3 regions of the Nonomuraea sp. NPDC049625 genome follow, and region 2 is predicted to be linked to each of the others. Evidence: riboswitches for the same ligand, from Rfam matches in the RefSeq annotation. Region 2 holds a riboswitch; each other region holds the start of a gene.
What was found. A riboswitch is a leader RNA that binds a small molecule or an ion and turns the genes downstream of it on or off. The one in region 2 is predicted to bind thiamine pyrophosphate.
Positions count from the first base shown of each region.

Region 1: it holds a riboswitch for thiamine pyrophosphate, as region 2 does, so the genes downstream of both, thiO (glycine oxidase ThiO) here and tenA (thiaminase II) in region 2, are expected to answer to the same signal.
Region 3: it holds a riboswitch for thiamine pyrophosphate, as region 2 does, so the genes downstream of both, AB0J87_RS45795 (cytosine permease) here and tenA (thiaminase II) in region 2, are expected to answer to the same signal.

Region 1 covers NZ_JBFAOQ010000002.1:311,698-318,471, reverse strand. The annotation lists gene AB0J87_RS08860 (Rv2175c family DNA-binding protein) at 1-176, opposite strand, end outside; gene AB0J87_RS08855 (FAD-dependent oxidoreductase) at 207-1,376, opposite strand; TPP riboswitch at 1,430-1,547, shown strand; gene thiO (glycine oxidase ThiO) at 1,537-2,652, shown strand; gene thiS (sulfur carrier protein ThiS) at 2,649-2,849, shown strand; gene AB0J87_RS08840 (thiazole synthase) at 2,842-3,597, shown strand; gene pknB (Stk1 family PASTA domain-containing Ser/Thr kinase) at 3,793-5,697, shown strand; gene alc (allantoicase) at 5,867-6,774, opposite strand, start outside.
Region 2 covers NZ_JBFAOQ010000038.1:46,029-52,802, reverse strand. The annotation lists gene AB0J87_RS63015 (BTAD domain-containing putative transcriptional regulator) at 1-2,603, shown strand, start outside; gene tenA (thiaminase II) at 2,584-3,291, opposite strand; TPP riboswitch at 3,283-3,378, opposite strand; gene AB0J87_RS63005 (hypothetical protein) at 3,408-5,522, opposite strand; gene AB0J87_RS63000 (MFS transporter) at 5,703-6,774, opposite strand, start outside.
Region 3 covers NZ_JBFAOQ010000014.1:327,924-334,697, forward strand. The annotation lists gene AB0J87_RS45785 (ATP-binding protein) at 1-598, opposite strand, end outside; gene AB0J87_RS45790 (methylated-DNA--[protein]-cysteine S-methyltransferase) at 693-1,262, shown strand; gene AB0J87_RS45795 (cytosine permease) at 1,231-2,562, opposite strand; TPP riboswitch at 2,553-2,668, opposite strand; gene AB0J87_RS45800 (rhodanese-like domain-containing protein) at 2,724-3,047, opposite strand; gene AB0J87_RS45805 (helix-turn-helix domain-containing protein) at 3,044-3,439, opposite strand; gene AB0J87_RS45810 (DNA-formamidopyrimidine glycosylase family protein) at 3,460-4,338, opposite strand; gene AB0J87_RS45815 (TenA family protein) at 4,385-4,990, opposite strand; gene AB0J87_RS45820 (GPP34 family phosphoprotein) at 5,014-5,670, shown strand; gene AB0J87_RS45825 (LCP family protein) at 5,677-6,774, opposite strand, start outside.

The DNA of each region.
Region 1 (6,774 bases), on a different contig from region 2:
GCGGGCACCTGTGGCCCGCCGCCCCCCCGGCGTACGCCGAGCAGCTTGTGGTCCTTGAGGAGTTGCTTGGCCCGCCCGATCGGAAGGTCTAGGCGCGAGGCCACTTCGGGGAGCGTGAGCCACTCGTCGACGAGTTGGTCGGTCTCCCGGTCGATCTGTGCAACAGAAAGCGTCACGAAACCACAACTACCACATGCCGCGCTTGCTCAAACAACACAATCCCGTAGAGGGACTTCTGGATCTACCAGGCGTTCCGCGTCGAGACGGTGTCCCGCGTCGATGATTCTGCGCCCCTGAACGAGGTCTCGCGGCCGATCCACGGCGAGCACCGCGGCGAGGGCGTCGTCGGCCGTGAGCCAGAGGGCCGACCACTTGCCCTCCGGCTCGCCCCGGTAGATCAGGCGCTCGCCTGCCAAATGATGACCGGCGTATTGCACCATGTGCCCGAACTGTTCCGACCAGAAGTACGGAACGGGATCGTACGCGACGTCCTCGCCCAGCAAGCTCGCGGCGGCCACCTCGGGGGCGTTGAGCGCGGTGTCCCAGTGCTCGACCCTGAGCCTGGTCTGCCAGCGGCGCGACCACCAGGCGGCGCAGTCGCCGACGGCGACCGTGTTCGGGAGGGAGGCGCGCAGGTGCTCGTCCACGACGACGCCGTTGTGGAGGTCGATGTCGGCGCCGGTGAGCCATTCGACGGCCGGGCGCACGCCGATGCCCGTGACCACCACGTGGGCGTCCACGAACTCGCCGCCCACCAGCCGCACGCCGCCCTCGTCCACGGAGTCGACCATGGTGTCGAGCCGCAGGTCGATGCCGTCGTACCAGCGCTCGGTGCGGGCCCCGATCTCGGCGCCGACGGCCGTCGCGAGCGGCGCCGGGCCGGCCTCGATCACGGTCACCGCGCACCCGGCGCGGCGGGCGGCGGTGGCCACCTCCGCGCCGATCCAGCCGGCCCCGATGATCGAGACGCGGGCGCCGGGGACGAGCATGGCCCTGAGCTCGTGGGCGTCGTCGAGCGTGCGCAGCACGTGTTGCGGGCCGTCGCCGGGCAGCCTGATCGGCTCGGCGCCGGTGGCGATGACCAGCCCGTCGTAGCCGAGCTCGCCCTCGGTGGTCTCCACGACCCCCTCGCGCAGCGCCTTGGCGCTGACCCCCGGCTGGAACACCACGTCGAGCGAGGCCAGGTCGGTTTCGACGTAGCTGGTGTCGGCGTCGCCGAACAGCACGGCCTTGGACAGGGGTGGACGGTCGTAGGGGCGATGCCGCTCCTCGCCCACCAGCGTGATCCGCCCGCCGAACCCCTGTGCGCGCAGCGCCTCCACGGTGCGCACTCCGGCCAGGCCCGCTCCCACCACCACGACTTCGTTCACGTTCATGACCCTAACGTGGGCCGGTGTCCGGGCGTCGCAGCGAGGCCGTAGGCTGGGGGCGTAAGACGCGCGGGAGTCCGGCCGTGACCGGGCTGAGAGGAAGGCTGCCATCGGGCCTTCGACCGCAAGACACCTGATCCGGATCATGCCGGCGAAGGGAGCGCGGATGGATGTGATCGTGGGCGGCGGGGTCGTCGGCCTCTCGCTGGCCTGGCGGCTTGCCCGCGAAGGGCGGCCCGTCACCCTGGTGGACCCGGCCCCCGCCTCGGGGGCCTCACACGCGGCCGCGGGGATGCTGGCGCCGGTCAGCGAGGTCACCTACACGGAGGTGCCGCTGCTGCGGCTCGGCGTGGCGTCGCTGCGCCGCTGGCCCGCCTTCGCCGCCGAGCTGGCCGCCGACGCGGGGCTGGCCGGCCCCGAGGCCCTGGACCTGCGCTCCGAGGGGACGCTCGACGTGGCGTTCGGGGCGGACGACCTGGCCGCGCTGGACGAGCTGGCCGCGTACCTGGAGAAGCTGGAGCTCGCCGTCCGGCGGCTGACCGGCCGCGAGTGCCGCCGCCTGGAGCCCATGCTGGCTCCCTCGGTGCGGGGCGGGCTGCTGGCCGTCGGCGATTCCTGGGTGGACCCGCGCCGCGTGACGGCGGCGCTGCTCGCCGCGCTCGACCGGCGGGGAGTCCGGCTCGTACGGGCGCGCGTCGGCGAGCTGCTGCGCGACGGCGGCCGGGTCACAGGGGTACGCCTGGAGCCGCCCGGCGGCGACGACCGGCGAGCCGAGCTGCGGGCGGAGCGGGTGATCCTGGCGGCCGGGGCGTGGAGCGCCGGGCTGGCCGAGGTGCCGGTCCGGCCGGTCAAGGGGCAGATCATGCGGTTGCGTTCGCCGCAGCCGCTGCTCACCCGGTGCGTCCGCGGCACCGTGCACGGCACGCCGGTCTACCTCGTCCCCCGGGGCGACGGCGAGCTGGTGGTCGGGGCCACGCAGGAGGAGATGGGCTTCGACACCAGGGTGACCGCGGGCGGGCTCTACGAGCTGCTGCGCGACGCCAGGGAACTGGTGCCGGGCATCACCGAGCTGGAGGTCTCCGACGTGGTGGCCGGGCTGCGGCCGGGCACGCCGGACAACCTGCCGCTCATCGGCCCGAGCGGCACCCCGGGGCTGGCGCTGGCCACCGGCCATCATCGGGGCGGCGTGCTCCTGGCGCCGCTCACGGCGGACATCCTGCTGGGCGAGGAGGGCGAGCTCGCCGCAATGTGCTCGCCCGGGAGATTTCGGGATATTTCATGATTGTGATGATCAACGGGGCCTCCCACGAGGTGGCCGACGGCACGACCGTGGCGCAGGCCGTACGCACATTGACCACGGCCACCACCGGAGTGGCCGTGGCCGTCAACGACGAGGTGGTCACGCGGAGCTCGTGGGAGACGACGGCGCTCAGCGACCGTGACCGGGTGGAGGTTCTGACGGCGGTGCAAGGTGGATGATCTGATCATCGCCGGGGAGAGCTTCTCCTCCCGGCTCATCATGGGCACCGGCGGCGCGCCCTCGCTGGACGTGCTCGACCAGGCGCTGGCCGCGTCCGGCACCGAGCTGACCACGGTGGCGATCCGGCGGCTCGACCCGAACGCCCGCGGCTCGGTCCTGGACGTGCTGCGCAAGCGGGACATCAAGGTGCTCCCCAACACCGCGGGCTGCTTCACGGCGGGCGAGGCCGTGCTGACGGCACGGCTGGCCAGGGAGGCCCTCGGCACGAACTGGATCAAGGTCGAGGTCATCTCCGACGAGCGGACCCTGCTGCCCGACCCGATCGAGACGTTCGACGCGGCCGAACGGCTGGTGGCCGACGGGTTCGTGGTGCTGCCGTACATCGGGGACGACCCGGCGCTGGCCCGGCGGCTGGAGCAGGCGGGCTGCTCGGCCGTCATGCCGCTGGGCGGGCCGATCGGCTCGGGTCTCGGCATCCGCAACCCGCACAGCATCGAGCTGATCGTGGAGGCCGTGTCCGTGCCGGTGGTGCTCGACGCGGGCATCGGCACGGCCAGCGACGCCGCGCTGGCGATGGAGCTGGGCTGCGCCGCCGTGATGCTGGCCACGGCGGTCACCAGGGCCCAGCGGCCCGATCTCATGGCGGTCGCCATGAAGCAGGCCGTGGAGGCCGGACGGCTGGCGCGGCTGGCGGGCCGCATCCCGCGCAGGCGCTACGCCGAGGCCTCCTCACCGATGGCTCCCTGACCGGAGTGCCGATGCCCCCTCCCCCGAGTGCCGACGACTCCCCGGCCCGAGTGCCGGTGGCCCCCGGCGGGAGTGACGGGGGCTCGCTGACCCGAGGGACGCGTGGGGAGCTGGGACGTTCCAACGGGAACGTCTCAGCATCGGTTTCGGGCGGCGAGGCCCTCCCAGTGGCAAAACGCCCGTAAACTCAGCGGGGTGGATACGACGACTGCGGACCCCCTGGTCGGGCGGCTCCTCGATGGGCGCTACCGCATCGAGAGCCGGATCGCCCGGGGCGGTATGGCGACCGTCTACCTCGCGCTGGACGTCCGCCTGGACCGGACGGTGGCGCTGAAGGTCATGCACGGCTCACTGGCCGAGGACCCCGCGTTCGTGCGGAGGTTCATCGGCGAGGCCAAGTCGGTTGCCCGCCTCTCACACCCCAACGTGGTGCACGTCTTCGACCAGGGCACGGACAACGACGTCGTCTACCTGTCGATGGAGTACGTGCCCGGCAAGACGCTGCGCGACATCCTGCGCGAGCGCGGCAGGCTGCCCGCCCGCGAGGCGCTCGAGATCATGATCCCGGTGCTCGCCGCCCTCGGCGCGGCCCACCAGGCCGGGATGGTCCACCGCGACGTGAAGCCGGAAAACGTCCTGATGACCGACGACGGCCGGGTCAAGGTCGTCGACTTCGGCCTGGCCCGGGCCATCGAGGCCACCAACCAGACCCGCACCGGGGTGATGATCGGCACCATCGGCTACATGGCGCCCGAGCAGGTCACCACCGGCGCCGCCGACGTGCGCAGCGACGTCTACGCCGCGGGCATCATGCTGTTCGAGCTGGTCACCGGCCAGCAGCCGTACGACGGCGCGACGCCCATGTCGGTGGCCTACCGGCACGTCCACGACACCGTGCCCGCGCCGTCCTCGGTGTTCCCCGACGTGCCGCCGCTGATCGACACGCTGGTGACCCAGGCGACGGCCCGCGAGCCGGACCAGCGCCCCGCCGACGCGACCGCGATGCTCGTGGCCGCCGTCGACGCGCACCGGATGCTGCCGCGCCTGACCAACCCGCCGGCCTCCCACGCCCAGACGCAGGTGTTCAACGCCTCCGGCGCCGCCTCGATGCCCCAGCCCGCCCCCGCCCACACCTTGATCCAGCCGCGGGCGGAGGTGTCGGCGCAGGGGCAGCGGGCGGGGTTCAAGCCCAACTGGTTCCTGGTGCTGCTGGCCGGGGTCATGGTGGTCGCGGTCGGGCTGACCGGCTGGTACTTCGCGCAGCCCGAGATGGTCTCCGTCCCCGACCTGGTCGGCAAGAACCTGGCGCTGGCCAAGAGCAGCGCAGCCGCGGCCGGTTTCAAGGTCCAGGAGGCCGACGGCGTCAACAACGAGAAGATGGCCGCGGGCCTGGTCCTCAGCACCGACCCGGCGGCCGCCACCGAGGTGGAGAAGGGCACCACGATCACGCTGGTCCCCTCGCTCGGGCCCAAGCGCGTCGCCGTGCCCAACACCGAGGGCATGACCGGCGACCAGGCCCGGGCCAAGATCGCCGATGCCGGGCTGACCGTGGGCGTCGTCAAGCGGCTGGCCAACCAGGAGGTCGAGCGCGACAAGGTCATCCGCACCTCGCCGCAGGTCGGCGAGAAGGTGCGGGAGGGCGCCAAGGTCGACATCTACGTCAGCGCCGGCATGGTGATGCCCGACGTCAACAGCATGCCCAAGGACGAGGCCGCCCAGTATCTCGGTGGTCTGGGCTTCCAGGTGCAGGTCAACGAGGTCGACGACGACGCCGAGCCGTGCACGGTCATCGCGCAGACGCCCAAGGCGAAGTCCGAGGTGGACAAGGGCGCGCAGGTCATGGTCACGGTGGCCCGGTGCCAGACGGACTTCTGGGACTGGTTCAACGGCGACAGGGACGACGAGGCCCGCGACGACCAGCAGTTCGCCCTGGTGCCGGCGGTGATCGGCAAAGAGGTCAGGGACGCCAAGGCGGAGTTAGAGGCGCTGGGGTTCAAGGTGCGGGTGCAGCGGCTGGGCAACCGCGGGGTGGTCCAGTTCCAGCGGCCGTTGCCCAACAGCGAGCGGCCGCAGGGGGCCACGGTCGTCCTCTGGCAGTGAGGTCCCTTCGGCGACACACGGGCGATCACCGGACGCCGAAACGCGTCGGTCACGCCAGAGCCTTGAGGGACCTCGGCCCGCGCCGCCTGCACAGAGCCGTCGCACAGGTGAAGGGCTGAGGCTTGGGCGGCCGCCACGGCCTGGGGTTGGCGAGGCGGACGCGGGTTGGTCAGGGCGTGGCGAGGTGGCCGTGGAGGCGGACGCGGGCCAGGCCGCCGTCCGGGTAGATGTCCACCCGTACGTGCGTGACCGGGTCCGGATGGGCGAGCCGGAAGCGGTGCGGCGTGTCGGGCTGCAGGCGCGTCCTCGGGAGGAGCTCCACCTCCCGGTCACCGTCCAGGCCCGTCAGCGAGACCGCGCCCGGCGCGTTGAACAGCAGGTTCGTGGTGTCGATCTCGGCCAGACCGATCACGCCGCGCCCGGCCAGCCGGATGACCAGCCAGTCGTTCCCGTCGCCGCGGCGGCGGGCGGTCTCCCAGCCCTCCGCCTGGTGACGGGCCAGGCCGGGGGCGATGGCGTTGTTGGGGGCCGAGTAGAACTCGTTGGAGCAGGCGGTGACCAGCGCGCCGTTCGCGAGCGCGGCCAGGTCGAGGCCGAGCCCGTCGTACACGGACAGGTCGGGCCGGGCCTCCCCGTGCACCCGGAGGCGGGCGACGCCGCCGTCGGGGAAGATGCTCAGCCGCACGTGGGTGAACCGGCGCTCGTCGGTGACGGCGAAGTGGTGCTCGCTGTCACCGGTGAGCTCGGCCCGGGGCACGATCTCCGTCCACGCAGCGGCCTCGAGCTCGGCCGGGGAGGGGTGGCCCTCGACCGAGGCCGCCTCGACGCGGGCGTGGGGCGGGTAGTTGCCCTTGAACCAGGCCGTGTCGATCACCACACCGCGGATCACGCCGGGGACGCCGAGCCGTACCAGGGCCCAGTCGTGGCCGGGCGAGCGGCGGCGGCGGGTCTCCCACCCGTCGTAGACCTGCCCCTTGCTCCCGAACGTCTCCGCCTGGAAACCGGGCCGCCCCGGCCGGATCAGGCTCTCCTTCTCGGCGAACGACTCGTCGCTGGCCGCCACGACCGAGCCGCCGA
Region 2 (6,774 bases):
CGGCCGGCGTCCAGATCGAGGCCCGGCCCTCCGGTTACGTGATGCAGCTCGACACGGGGCGGCTGGACGCCCTGGAGTTCGAGGACCTGGTGGCCAGGGCGCGGGCGGCGGGGCGTACCGAGGAGGCGGCGGAGCACTTACGCCGGGCGCTGGCGTTGTGGCGCGGCACCCCGCTCGGCGACCTGCCCGCCAGCGCGCTGTGGGACGGGCGGCTGCGCGCGCTCACCCAGGCCCGGCTGGCCGCGGTCGAGGAGCTGGTGGCGCTGAAGCTGGCCCGAGGCGAGCACGCCGCCGCGATCGACGACCTGCGCGACCTGATCGGCGAGCACCCCTACCGCGAGGACCTGTGGCAGCAGCTGATCCTCGCCCTGCACCACAGCGGCCGGCGGGCCGAGGCCCTGAACGCCTACGCCACGATCAGACGGCAGCTCGTGGACGAGCTGGGCATCGAGCCGGGGCAGGACTTACGTGACGTGCACGCGTCCGTGCTGGCGGGCGACGCCCCGCCCGCGCCCGTCGCGGCGGCGCCCCACCAGCTCCCCGCGGACGTGCCGGACTTCACCGGCAGGGCGCAGGACGTCGCGGCCGTGACGCGCGCCCTGTCCCCCGAGGCCCACCGGCCGGACGGGCCGCCCGCGATCGCCGTGGTGACCGGACCGCCGGGGGTGGGCAAGTCCGCGCTGGCCGTGCACTGCGCCCACGCGTTACGGGCGGGCTACCCCGCCGGCCAGCTCTACCTGTGCCTGGGCGGCACCGACTCCGAACCCGCCGACCCGCTCGCCCTCCTGGCCGAGGCGCTGCGCGCGCTGGGCGTCGCGGAGCCGGCCCTGCCGCCGACCGTGCGCGAGCGGGCCTCGCTCTACCGCTCCCTGCTGTCCGAACGCCCGATGCTGGTCCTCCTCGACGACGCCGCCGACACCGCCCAGGTACGCGCCCTGCTCCCCGGCAGCGGCAGCGCGGTGCTCGTCACGAGCCGCCGGCGGATCGCCGAGCTGCCCGGCGCGCTCCAGCTCGAACTCGACGTGCTGCCGCCCGGGGAGGCCGAGGAGCTCCTGGGCCGGATCGTCGGCCCCGAACGGGTGGCCGAGGAGCGCGAGGCCGCCCGGGCGATCGTGCGCTCCTGCGGCCACTTACCGCTGGCCGTCCGCGTGGCCGGGGCCCGGCTGTCCGGACGGCCCGGCTGGTCGCTGGGCGTGCTGCGGCAGCGGCTGGAGGACGAGGCCGGCCGCCTCGACGAGTTACGCGCCGGCGACCTGGAGGTACGCGGCTCGTTCGAGCTCAGCTACCGGCGGCTGTCCGACGACGCCGCCCTGGCCTTCCGCGCGATCGGCCTGCTCGGCGAGCGGTCCGTACCCGGCTGGGTGGCCGACGCCGTGCTCGACCGGCCCCGGGCCGACGCCGTCGTGGACACCCTGGTGGACGCGAACCTCCTGCGGCTGGCCGGCACCGACCACGTCGGCCAGCCCCGCTACCGGCTCCACGACCTGATCCGCTGCGCCGCCAAGGAGAAGGCGGGCGGCGACACCGAACGGCACGCGCTGGCCCGGGTGCTCGGCGGCTGGCTGACCGCCGCCGAGCACGCCTCCCTGCGGCTGCCCACCACTCTCTTCGGGCTGACGTCCGACCTCGCGCCCCGCTGGAGCCTGGAACGGGAGACCCTCGGCCGCCTGACCGCCCAGCCGCTGTCGTGGTTCGACGCCGAGCGGGAGTCCCTGGTCGAGGCCGTACAGCTGGCCGCCGGCGCGGGCCTGGCCCAGTCCGCGTGGGGGCTGGCCGCCACCCTGGTCCCGTACTTCGACCTGCACTGCCTGCTGGACGAGTGGCAGCTGACGCACCGCCTCGCCCTCGACAGCGCCCGCGCGGCCGGCGACCGCCTCGGGGAGGCCGCCATGCTGCGCGGCCTGGCCCAGGTCTGCCTCTACCAGGACCGGTACGCCGAGGCCGAGGACATGTTCAGGCGGGCCCGCGCCATCTTCCACGAGCTGGGCGACACGCGGAGCGAGGCCATCTCGATCTGCGGGCTGGCGGCGGTCAGCCAGTTCTCCAACCGGCATCTCAAGGCGCTCGCGTCCTTCCGGCAGGCGCTGGCCATGTTCCTGGCCATCGGCGACCGCAGCGGCGAGGCGTACGCTCGGCAGGCGATCGGGCGCGTCTACCTGTCGCTGCGGGACCTGCAGCAGGCGTCCCGGTGGCTGGGGGACGCGCTGCGGCTGGCCGAGGAGCTCGGCGACGCCCACCGCGAGGGCTGCGTGTCGATGCAGCTCGGCCGCATGTACGACCTGTTCGCCCAGTCGGACCGGGCCATGCGCTACCAGGGGCACGCGCTGGGCATCTTCGAGGCGCTCGGCGACCGCCACTGCGGCGCGTACGCGATGCGGAACCTGGGCGGGCTCCAGGTGGCCAGGGGCGACCGTTCGGACGGCTCCGACCAGTTGGAGCGCTCCCTGGTGATCTTCCAGCAACTGGGGGATCGCAGCGGGGAGGCGGACACGTACCAGACGCTCGGCGAGCTGTACCGTTCGTCCGGCCGCACCGCGCTGGCCACCCATTACCTGCACCAGGCCCGTGAGCTGCGCAGGGAGCTCAGCGAGTCGTTCGCGTGAGCTGCGGCCGGAGCCATTGTCCCGTGGGCCAGGTCTCCAGGCGCCAGGCGCTGTCCCAGAACATCCACTCGTACTCGGTGGCCCGGCAGAACGCCTCGTCCATCGCCCGGCGCGTCTCGGGGTCGGCGCTCTCGGCCAGCCGGTCGGTGATGGCCTTGGCCTGCTCCACCGAGGCGGCGAAGGCGGGGTCGGAGTAGGTGCCGATCCAGGTCCGGTACGGGTGGTCGGCCGCGCCCGCCGTACGTTCGAGCAGTGCCGCGCCGACGTCCTGGTAGACCCAGAAGCACGGCAGCACGGCGGCGGCGAGCACGGGCAACGGGGCGGCCAGGGCCGTGGCCTGGAGGTAGGAGGAGTAGGCCAGGCAGGTCGGCGAGGTGGCGACGGCCGCCGTCTCGCCGGCCGTCAGCCCGAACTCCTCCAGGTAGCCGGTGTGCAGGGCCCGCTCGACGACGAGCGCCGTGTGCGCGCTCTGCGCGAAGAACGCGGCGTCGGCCGGAGAGCCGGCGCGGGCCGAGGCGGTCGCGAGGACCTTGGCGTAGGCCACCAGGTAGCGCCCGTCCTGGACCAGGTAGAACGCGAATCGCTCGCGGTCGAGGGTGCCGTCGCCGAGCGCGGCGTTGAACGGGTGGTCGTGGATCGCCTCGAGCAGCGTGGCCGTGCGCGCCCAGATCTTCTCACAGAAGGTCACCGATGACGTCCCTTCGCTAGTGCGAACTAGATCAGGTTCGACGGGTGTGATCTCAGCCCGGCAGCCCGGGCACCCCGCGTCACGGCCAACGCTAGCAGAGGCCCGGCCCGGTCGTGTCAGGCGGGGATCAGCTCGTGCAGCGTGCCGGGGGTGTAGACCCGCGCCCCCTCCGGGAGGCCGGCCGGCGCCTCCAGCCCGATGTAGGTGGTGGGCCCGGCCGGCGTGCTCTTCGCGCGCAGCAGGTCGGCCAGGTAGCGGACGCGCAGGAAGTCGCGTTCGACGATGGAGCGCACCAGCAGGGAGGCGCTGACGCGGTTGCCCTCCACCTGGTTGAAGCCGGGGTGGCCCTTCAGGTAGAGGTGCAGCCACTTCACCAGCCAGCCGCCGTCGGCGCCGCGCAGGAAGACGAGCGGCAGGGCGATCCGGCCGGAACCGCGCAGGTCCGACTTCATGCGCACGGTACGCGGCTCGAACGGCCTGCCTTCCTGCGCGGCGTCCCTGGTCATGTAGCCGAAGAACGCCTCGGCGGCCTCGTCGAACGCTTCCCCGTCGTAGATGTTCACCTGCGGGATGATGATCGGCTGGGTCGCGGCGGCGAGCCGGATGTCGATGAACTCGGACGCGCCCTCGGGCGCCTCGGTGAGGTCGCCGGAGTACCGGGCGAAGTCGTTGGTGTAGTTCGTCCAGGAAATGTGCGTCGGGTCGTCGTAGGAGGCGTCCAGCATGAGCGCGGACAGGTCGTAGTCGGTGCGCTGCCGGGCCTCGCGCCAGTGGACGAAGAACCTGAGCAGTTCGCCGTCCACCGCCGACACCGAGCCCCGGGGCAGCATGCCGAGCCCGGGCACGACGGCCTTGCCGGACAGCGGCAGGGCGACGTCGAGCACGTCGGGGTCGACGATCAGCTCGCCGGGGTCGGGGAGGCGACGGGCGATCTCCTCGTCCAGGATGGCCAGCGCCCGTGCCAGGGCCTCCTCCTCCAGCGGCGAGCGGGAGTCGGGGGCCGCCCACGCCCTGCCCTGCCGGTTGACGAAGACGCGGCCCGCGACGGGGGCGAGCCGGTTCTGCAGATGCTCCCGCAGCGACAGCAGGACGCGGCCGGAGGCGCCCGAGGCGGCCCCTTCCGCGGCGTCCAGCACGGCCGACGTGGACAGGCCGGTCCGCAGCAGGTGGTCGAGGCGGCGCAGCAGCGCGCCAGGGGCCTGCTCCAGCAGCTTCACCGCCTCGGCGGTGCGGCCCGCCGACAGGGCGGCCTCGACCCGGCCGTCCAGGCTCGGGGCCGGGCGCGTGCCCCTGGCGGTTTCGAAGACGGCCCGGGCGCGCGGGAACTGCGGGTACTCGTGGGGGTGCAGCCGTTCGCCGAGCCGCTTCCACTCCTCCCGGTGGCGCGGCACGTCGCCGAGCCTGGCCGGGGAGGCGACCGCGTCCAGGGCTCCCAGCAGGGCGCGGCGCTCGGCCCGGCGGAACGAGCGGAACCTGGTGGGCTCGGCCAGCGTGACATCGCCGCCGGAGCAGCCGCAGGCGAGCCGGAGCACGTCGGTCACGGTGTCGACCAGCAGCGGGCGGCCCTCGGCCAGCCGGACCTCGTTGACGATCGCGCGGTTCTCGCGCACGGGGACGCGCTCGGGCTCGTCGGCGCAGAACCCGGCCAGCAGGCGCAGCGCGGCCAGGTCCTCGGCGGCCAGGGGCACCTCGGAGCCCGCCAGCGAGAGGTAGAGCTCCCGCGCCTCCGACTCCAGGCTCCCGCCCAGCTCCAGCACGGTCACCCGGTCCCCGGCCAGCGGGATCAGCTCGGCGTGCGCGGCCAGCAGGTCGGCGTAGGTGTGCTGGTAACGGCCGTAGCCGGGCAGGGAGAGCAGGTTGAGCGCCGAGGTCTCGACGCGGGCGGCGGCGACCGGGTCGAGCAGGGCCTCGCGCAGCAGCCCGGCCCAGAACTCCAGGGTGTCGGGCACGTTCCTGGGGAAGTCGAGGAAGTACGCGTTGTGCCGGACGTGGTCACCCACGAGCGTGCGGACGGCGGCCAGAATGCGGACGCCGAGGTCGACCACGGTCTCGCCGCGCAGCCCGGACAGTCGCTCGAGCAGCGCGGCCGAGCACGTGAAGCCGACGCTGAGCAGCGCCGCGTCGAGCTGGCGGGCGGCGGTCTCTCCCCAGCCGGACCCGGATCCGGCGGGCGCGGCGCCGATGGGGACGCGCAGCCGCCGGGCGATGACGAGGCTTTCCAGAGTGTCCACGAACGGCACCATATAGCCGGGACACGCCCGATCGCGGACGGTTTTCCGCGCCCGCGCCGAGGATGCGGCCGGTCAACGGCAAGGGCCCACCGCGAGCTCGGCGGCCGGTCAACGGCGAGGGCCCGCCGCACGCTCAGCGGCCGGTCAGAGGTGAGGGGCCGCTGCACGCTCAGCGGCCGGTCAGAGGTGAGGGGCCGCTTCGCGCGTACCGCCCGGGGCCAGCACGCCCGCCAGCGCCAGCGCGACCAGGACCCCGGCACCGCCCGCCACCGCGATCGCGGGCCCGGGGGCGATCACCTCTCCGAGCGCCCCGACCAGCGCCGCCCCGGCCGCCTGCCCCGTCATCAGCCCGGACGACTGCAGCCCGAACGCCTGCCCCCGCACCTCCTCGGGCACCGACTCGACGAACCGCCGCTGCAACCCCAGCTGGTACGACAGCCCCGCGGTCGCCACCGCGGCCAGCACGGCGGCCCACGCCATCCCCGGCCCGAGCGCGAACCCCACCCACGGCACGCCGAGCAGCACCGCCAGCGGAAACGACAGCCGCTCGCGCAGCCCCGGCGCGGCGAACCTGCCCACCGCGAACTCCCCCACCGCCATCCCGACGGCCGCCGCCGCGAGCACCACCCCGGCCTGCCCCTGCCCGCCCAGATAGGGCACGACCATGGCCTCGGCCCCGGCCAGGAACACGCACGGCAGCCACCCCGCCAGCAGCAGCCCGCGCACCCGCCCGTCGGCCAGCAGCCGCCGGTTGACCCGCAGCGTCTGGCGCACCGTGCCCGCTCCCACCGTGCCCGCTCCCACCGTGCCCGCTCCCACCGTGCCCGCTCCCACCGTGCCTCGGGCGGGCCGGTACGGCAGTCCGGCCCGCAGCACCACGGCGGCCACCGCGGCCAGGCCCGCGGTCGTGGCCAGCGCCCCCGAGGGCCCGGCGATGGCCAGGAACGCGCCCCCGGCCGCCAGCCCGGCGATCTGCGCGCTCGCGGAGGCCACGTTCAGGACCGACCGACCGAGCACGAACGCGTCGCCGGGCAGCACGTCGGGCAGCATCGCCGCCCGCGCGGCGAAGAAGACCGGCGTGAACAGCCCAGTGACCAGCACCAGCGCCAGCATCGCCCAGACCGGCAGCTCCGCGAAGGCCAGCAGCAGACACGTCACCGCCCTGACCACCTCGCCGGTCACCATCAGCGCCCGCGGCGGCAACCGGTCGGCCAGCGAGAGCAGCAACAGCCCGCCCACGATGAACGGCAGC
Region 3 (6,774 bases), on a different contig from region 2:
CCGTGGTGGTGCCCCTGATGGCCTCCGGGAGCTGGTACGTGCTGACCAGCCGCAACCGTTCATCCTCGATCAGCACGAACCCGCCCGCGTCCGCCCCGGTGAGCTCCGTGAGGCTGGCCGAGATCCGGTCGAGCACGGCCGACAGCTCCAGCTCGGAGTTGATGTCGCCGACCACGTCGGTGAGCCGGCGCACCAGCCTGGCCCGGCGCGCCATGCGATCCTTGGCCACCTGGTCGGCCCGCGCGAGGTGGTGCACGCAGACGTACCCGGCCACTGAGCTGCCCAGGCGCAGCGCGCTGATGTCGACGCGCACGTCGAGCACGGTCCCGTCGTCGCGTAGGCGCTTGGTGCGGACCGAGACCTGGCCGCCGGTGCGCACGCGTTCGAGCACGGCGTTGTGCTCGGCGGTCAGCTCGCCCGGCACGATCGGCGCCCGGCGCCCGAGCATCTCCTCCGCCGTCCACCCGAACAGCCGTTCGGCCGCCTCGTTCCAGACCAGTACGCTCTGATCACGGTCGACGACCACGACGGCGTTGGGCGAACCGGCGAGGGCAGCGCGAGCTATTTCGTCGTCACTACCGGCCCATTCGTCCCCCACTCCTCCATAGTGCACGTGGCGTGGTGAGTGCGTCGGGCGATCCGTCCGATACGCTGCGGTCACGGTGATTCTCGGCGGCGGGGAGGCTGGCGGCATGTCGAGCAACGATCTCGATGCCCTGTTGCGCGTGACCTCCAGCACCTATCGAGGTGAGGCGCCTCCTGACATCGCGTTCGGCCCCTATGACGGGGCCGTCGGCAGGCTGATGCTCGCGGTCACCGGCAAGGGCATCGCGGCGTGCAGCTTCGAGCCGGAAAACGCCGTGTACGAGCTGCTCACGAGGCACGTGGGCAGGTTCATCGGACCGGATCCGCGCCGGCTCGACCCGGTGCGCAGGGAGCTGGACGCCTACTTCTCCGGCCGTCTGCGCGCGTTCACCACGCCCGTCGACCTGGCGCTGGCGACGTCCTTCGCACGCACGGTGCTGCAGAAGACGATGGCGGTCCGGTACGGCACCACCACGACGCTGGAGGAGATCGGCGCGAGCATCGGCAGGCCGCGCGCGCTGCGGGCGATCGGCAACGCGCTGGCCTCCAACCCCGTGTGCGTGATCGTGCCGTGCCACCGGGTGGTGCGTGAGGACGGCGCGCTCGGCGACTACGCGGGCGGCGCGGCCGCCAAGCAGCACCTGCTCAACGTCGAAAGGCGCGCATCGACCAGCTGATCAGCAGGGTGACCAGCACGGCGACGACGGCCGCGCCGAGCGCCCCGTTCATCCACGGCTGCCGGGTGAAGCCGATGGCGTCGCGGGCCCCCTGCCAGAAGCGGTCCCATGGCTTGAGCGTGGGCGCGGAGGTCGTCAGCCAGTACGCCACGAAGCCGAGGGCCCACGGCACCAGCCTCGACCAGCGCGAGGGCGCGTTCTCAGCGGTGTTCCAGCTCCGCGAGCCGCCGAGCACGAAGTAGTCCACGGCCAGCACCGCGAACATCGGCACGAACACCGCCCCGATCACCCCGAGGAACGCCCCGTACGAGTTGACGTCCACGACCAGGGCGATCGCCACGCTCAGCACGCCGATGGCGACGGAGAAGACGCGCCGGTCCACCCGCGGCATCAGGTTCTGCAGCGAGACCGTGGTGGAGTAGACGTTGGCGAACGACTGGTCGGTCTCGCGCAGCACCAGGATCGCGAAGAACAGCGCGCCCAGCGGCACCGCCACGAACGCGCCGAACACCGACGTCCCGTCGGCCGCCACCTTGTCGGCCCCCGCCATGGCCACCGCGAACACGCCCAGGCCCAGGCAGGCGACCTGTGCCAGCGTGTAGCCGCCGACCACGCCGGTGAACGCGGCCCTGCTCGACCTGGAGTGCCGGGCGAAGTCGGCCGCCATCGGCACCCACGACACCGACAGCGCGATCACGTAGTCCACGGCGGGCGCGAAGGCCGTCCAGGACCCGCCGGTGTGCGCGGGCGCCCTGGTGAGGAAGAACCAGGCGAACCACACCATCGACACGATCACGCCGATGGTGACGTACCGCCGCAGCAGCCTGACGGACCCGAGCGGCCAGATCGTGAGCGCGGTGGTCAGCACCCCCGCCGCGATCACCCACACCTGGTACGGCACGGCGCCGAAGATCGCGCTGGCCGCCTTGGCGATCACCCACAGCTCGAACGCGGCCCAGCCGAGCATCTGGACGATGTTCAGCATCGTGGGGACGTACGAGATCCGCGCCCCGAACAGGCCCCGCAGCAGCACCATCGCGGGCTGCCCCGTCTGGGTGCCGGGGACGGCGGACAGGCCCACCATGGCGGTGCCGATCAGGCTGCCGACCACGGTCGCCAGGAGCGCGGCGGTCAGGCTGAGGGGAGCGTTGGACAGGGGGTTGAGCAGGAGCAACGCGCCGGAGAAGCCCAGGAGGCTGACTCCGAGATTCGCCCAGAGCGCGCCCTGATCGAGCACGCCCAGGGTCTTCGGCGGCCTGCCTTCAAGAGTCAGCGGAACTTCGTCGACGACATGCGTCATCGCACACTCCCTACGCCGGCATTACCCGGACAGGTTCAGGCGGTCGGCAGCGGATCTATGGCTGCCCTCTCAGCCCGGCGCACCCCGAGCTCCCGCGACAATCTGCAGTTGGCGCCCTCATCATGCCTCAGCGACGGCGAAACCGCCACAGTGGGGCCTTTTTACGCCACGAACGGCTGCTGCCCGGTCTCGCTGACCATCGGGCGGCTCGCGAACTCCCACGACTGCATGCCGCCGCCGACGTTGACGGCGTCGCGCCCGAGCTGGTTGAGCCAGGCCGCGACCTGCAGGGACCGGCCGCCCACCCGGCAGACGACGTAGACCGTGCGGTCGCCGGGCACCTCGTCGACCCGCCCCTGTATCTGGGTCATGGGGATGTGCACGGCCTCCGGGGCGTGCCCCGCGACCCATTCGTCCTGCTCACGGACGTCGAGCAGGTAAGCGTCTGCTGGAACGGCACTGGCCTCGATCTCAGGAACGGTCATGACTCCATCATCTCGCGCCTGGCGTCGTAGGCCGCACGCGCCGCGGCGATCTCCTCCTGGTGCGTCTCCGTCCAGGTGACCAGCGACTTGATGGTCTCGTGCAGCGTACGGCCGAGCGGCGTGAGCGCGTAGTCCACCCTGGGCGGCACGACGGGATGGACCGTGCGGCTGACCAGGCCGTCGCGCTCCAGCTGGCGCAGGGTCACGCTGAGCATGCGCTGGCTGACGCCGTCGATCTCGCGGCGGAGCTGGGAGAAGCGCAGGCTCTGGCAGTCGAGCAGGGCGATCACGAGCAGCGACCACTTGTCGGCGATGCGGTCGAGGATCTGGCGCACCTCGCAGTCCTCGCGCGTGTCCCACTGGCGCACGTCGTAGTCGTCGAGCGGTTCCACAGTGCCTTCTTCCGTCGAGCTCACTTGAGAAGGCGGGACAGCCGGCGGTCGGCGAGGGGCTTGCCGCCGGTCTGGCAGGTGGGGCAGTACTGCAGCGAGGAGTCCGCGAAGGACACCTCGCGGATCGTGTCGCCGCAGACGTCGCACGGCTGCCCGGCCCGGTTGTGGACCCGCAGTCCCGACTTCTTCTCCGCCTTGAGGTCCTTGGCCGCCAGCCCGTGCGCCCGCTCCACCGCCTCCCCCAGGGTGGCGATGATGGCCTCGTGCAGGTCGGCGATCTGCGCGTCCGTCAGCGTGGCCGCGATCTTGAACGGGGACATCTTGGCGGCGTGCAGCACCTCGTCCGAGTACGCGTTCCCGATGCCGGCGATGATCTTCTGGTCGCGCAGCAGCCCCTTGATCTGGGTGCGGTTGCCGCCCACGATGCGCTTGAGCGCGTCGACGGTGAAGGACTCGTCGAGGGGGTCGGGGCCGAGTGCGGCGATGCCGGGGACGTCGTCCGGGTTCTTGGTGACGTAGACGGCCAGGCGCTTCTGCGTCCCGGCCTCCGTCAGCTCGAACCCGGGCGCCAGGCCCTCCTCGTCGGGCGCCAGCCGGACCCGTACCGCGAGCGGGCCCTTGCCGGGACGTACGGGCTTCGCGCCCGACAGGTCGTCGCGCCAGCGCAGCCACCCCGCCCGGGCCAGGTGGATGACCAGGTGGAGGCCGTCGCAGTCGAGGTCGAGGAACTTGCCGTGCCTCGACACCCCGGTGATGGTCAGCCCGCCGAGCGCGGTCACCGGCGGGTCGAACGTCTTGAGCGCCTGGATGGCCACCACGTCGATCCCCAGGACCGTGCGGCCCACGGCCCGTTCGCGCAGGAAATGGGTGAGCGACTCCACTTCGGGAAGTTCCGGCATGTCCCCAGGGTACGTGCGCGTCCGGCCGTCCACAGCCTGTGGACGGCTACGGCACGCTCCAGAAGGCCAGCTCGTGCGCCATCCCCTCGGCGAACAGCTCCTCGGCCCGCGCCGGGTCCGGTGCGGCCTCGTCGATCATCTGCGCGATCCGCGCGGTGAGCGCCGCGAAGGCCGGATCCGCGTACGTGTCCACCCACGCCCGATATCTCGACTCAACAGGGGAAATTTCCGCCAATATCCGTCCGAGACTCGAATATCCCCACATACACGGATAAAGCGCCGCCAGCCCCTCCCCGTACGACGCCGCCGACTCCAGCAGGAACGCCGTGTACGCCGCGCACGCCGGCCCCTTCACCGCCCCCTCCAGATCGGCGCCGAACTCGGCCGACAACGACCTGTGCAGGCTCAACTCGTCGTGGTACGTGGTGTGCGCCAGGTCCACCAGATCACCCAGATGCCCGTCGGGCGCCTGCCAGGCCAGCCGCGCGAACACCCGTACGTAGTCGAGCAGGAACAGGTAGTCCTGCTCCAGCCACGACCTGAACACCGCCTTGGGCAGGTCGCCACGCGCGATGCCGGCCACGGTCGGATGGTCGAGCTGAGCCCGGAGCAGCGGGCGGCCGACGGCGTGCAACTTCTCCGAGACAGTCATGGCTGGGAGGTTAGTGTCGAAGCATGACTGTGACGATCGCCGAAGAGCTGCTCCTGCTCGCCCACGACGACGAGAAGGGCACGCCGCTCGTCGCCGGGACCCAGCTCGACCCGGCCCTCGCCGGCGCGCTCCTCGCCGAGCTGGCCGTCAACGGCCGGCTGGAGCTGTCGGACAAGAAGGTGACGGTCATGGACCCGTCCCCGCTCGGCGACTCCGAGCTGGACGCCACCCTGGCCCGCATCACCGAGGAGGGCAAGGAGCGCAAGCCCGCCTGGTGGGTCCAGCGGCTGCAGTCGGCCAAGCTGCGCAGGCGCCTGCTCACCAGGCTGGCGGAGTCGGGCGTGCTGACCGAGCAGCGCGGCAAGGTGCTGGGCATCTTCCCCACGACGCGCTGGCCCGAGGCCGACTCCGACGTGGAGGCCGCGGTCAGGGACCGGGTGACCAGTGCGCTGGCGGGCGCCGACCCCGACGCCCGCACGGCCGTCCTGATCGCCATCGCGCACGCGGCCAAGCTCGACCGCAAGGCCTTTCCCGAGGCGAGCAGGCAGCGCGTCAAGGAGATCGCGGAGGGCGCCTGGACGGCCGACGCGGTCGCCCAGACCATCGCCGCCATCAACGCGGCCATGATCGCGGCGGTCACCGCGGCGACCATCGCCGCGACGACCTCCACCTCCGGGTGAGCCGCTCTAGTTGCCGGTGTCGATGACGTCCTTGGGCACCGGCTTGTCCTCCTTCAGGGCGTTGAAGAGGGCCAGCGCCTTGGGCCGGTCCGACTTGATCGCTTCGCCGCCGTCCGCGAGCCGCTCGGTGCCGCCGAACGGAACCACCGTCGTCACCGGGCTGTCGCCCATCGCCAGCCCCAGCGACAGCAGGTCGAAGGCGCCCGTGCCGCCGTCGACCGAGACCGCGTCCGTGGCGCTCATCGCCAGCGGGATCGACGTGAACGGGTTGATCAGCACTCCGGGGCTGGCCGCCTTCTTCACGACCGCGCCCAGGAACTGCCGCTGCCGCTTGGTCCGCTCGAAGTCGGGCAGCGCGCCGCCCTTGCGGGTCCGTACGTACCCCAGGGCCTGGGCGCCGTTGAGCACCTGCGTGCCCTTCTTCAGCTTGAGCCCGGCCTTCGGGTCGTCCACGGCGGCCCGTACGTTGATCTCGACGCCTCCGATGGCGTCCACGATGCCGACGAACCCGGCGAACCCGATCTCCATGTAGTGGTCGATGTACACGCCCGTGACCGACTCCACGGTGCGGACCAGCAGCTGCGGCCCGCCGTTGTAGGCGGCGTTGAGCTTGTCGCGCCTCTTGCCCGGGACGTCGACGGCCAGGTCGCGCGGAAGGCTGACCAGCGTCGGCTTGTCGCTGCCCTCGGGGATGTGCAGCAGCATCATCGAGTCCGTACGGTTCCCGCCGGTCGCCCGGCCCGTGGCGAGCTTCTTGCGCTCGGCCGCCGACAGGCCCTTGCGGCTGTCGGAGCCGACGAGCAGCCAGTTGGTGCCGGGAGTGTCGGCGGGACGGCCCGGATAGTCGTCGAGCACACCGTCGATGCCGGCGATCCTGGAGTTGATCCAGAAGAGCATGCCCACGCCCGCCACCAGCAGCACGACCAGGAGCCCGCCGACGATCTTCAGGATCGTCCTGCCGGACACCCGCCTGCGGGGCTTCGACGGGTCCGAGGGGCCGCTCCTCGACCGCAGCGGCTTGACGGGGCCACCGCCGCCGCCGCCGGAGCGAGCCCGGCCGTACACGCGCGAACGCCCCTGGGCCGGCTCGTCCGGGGCGGAGCC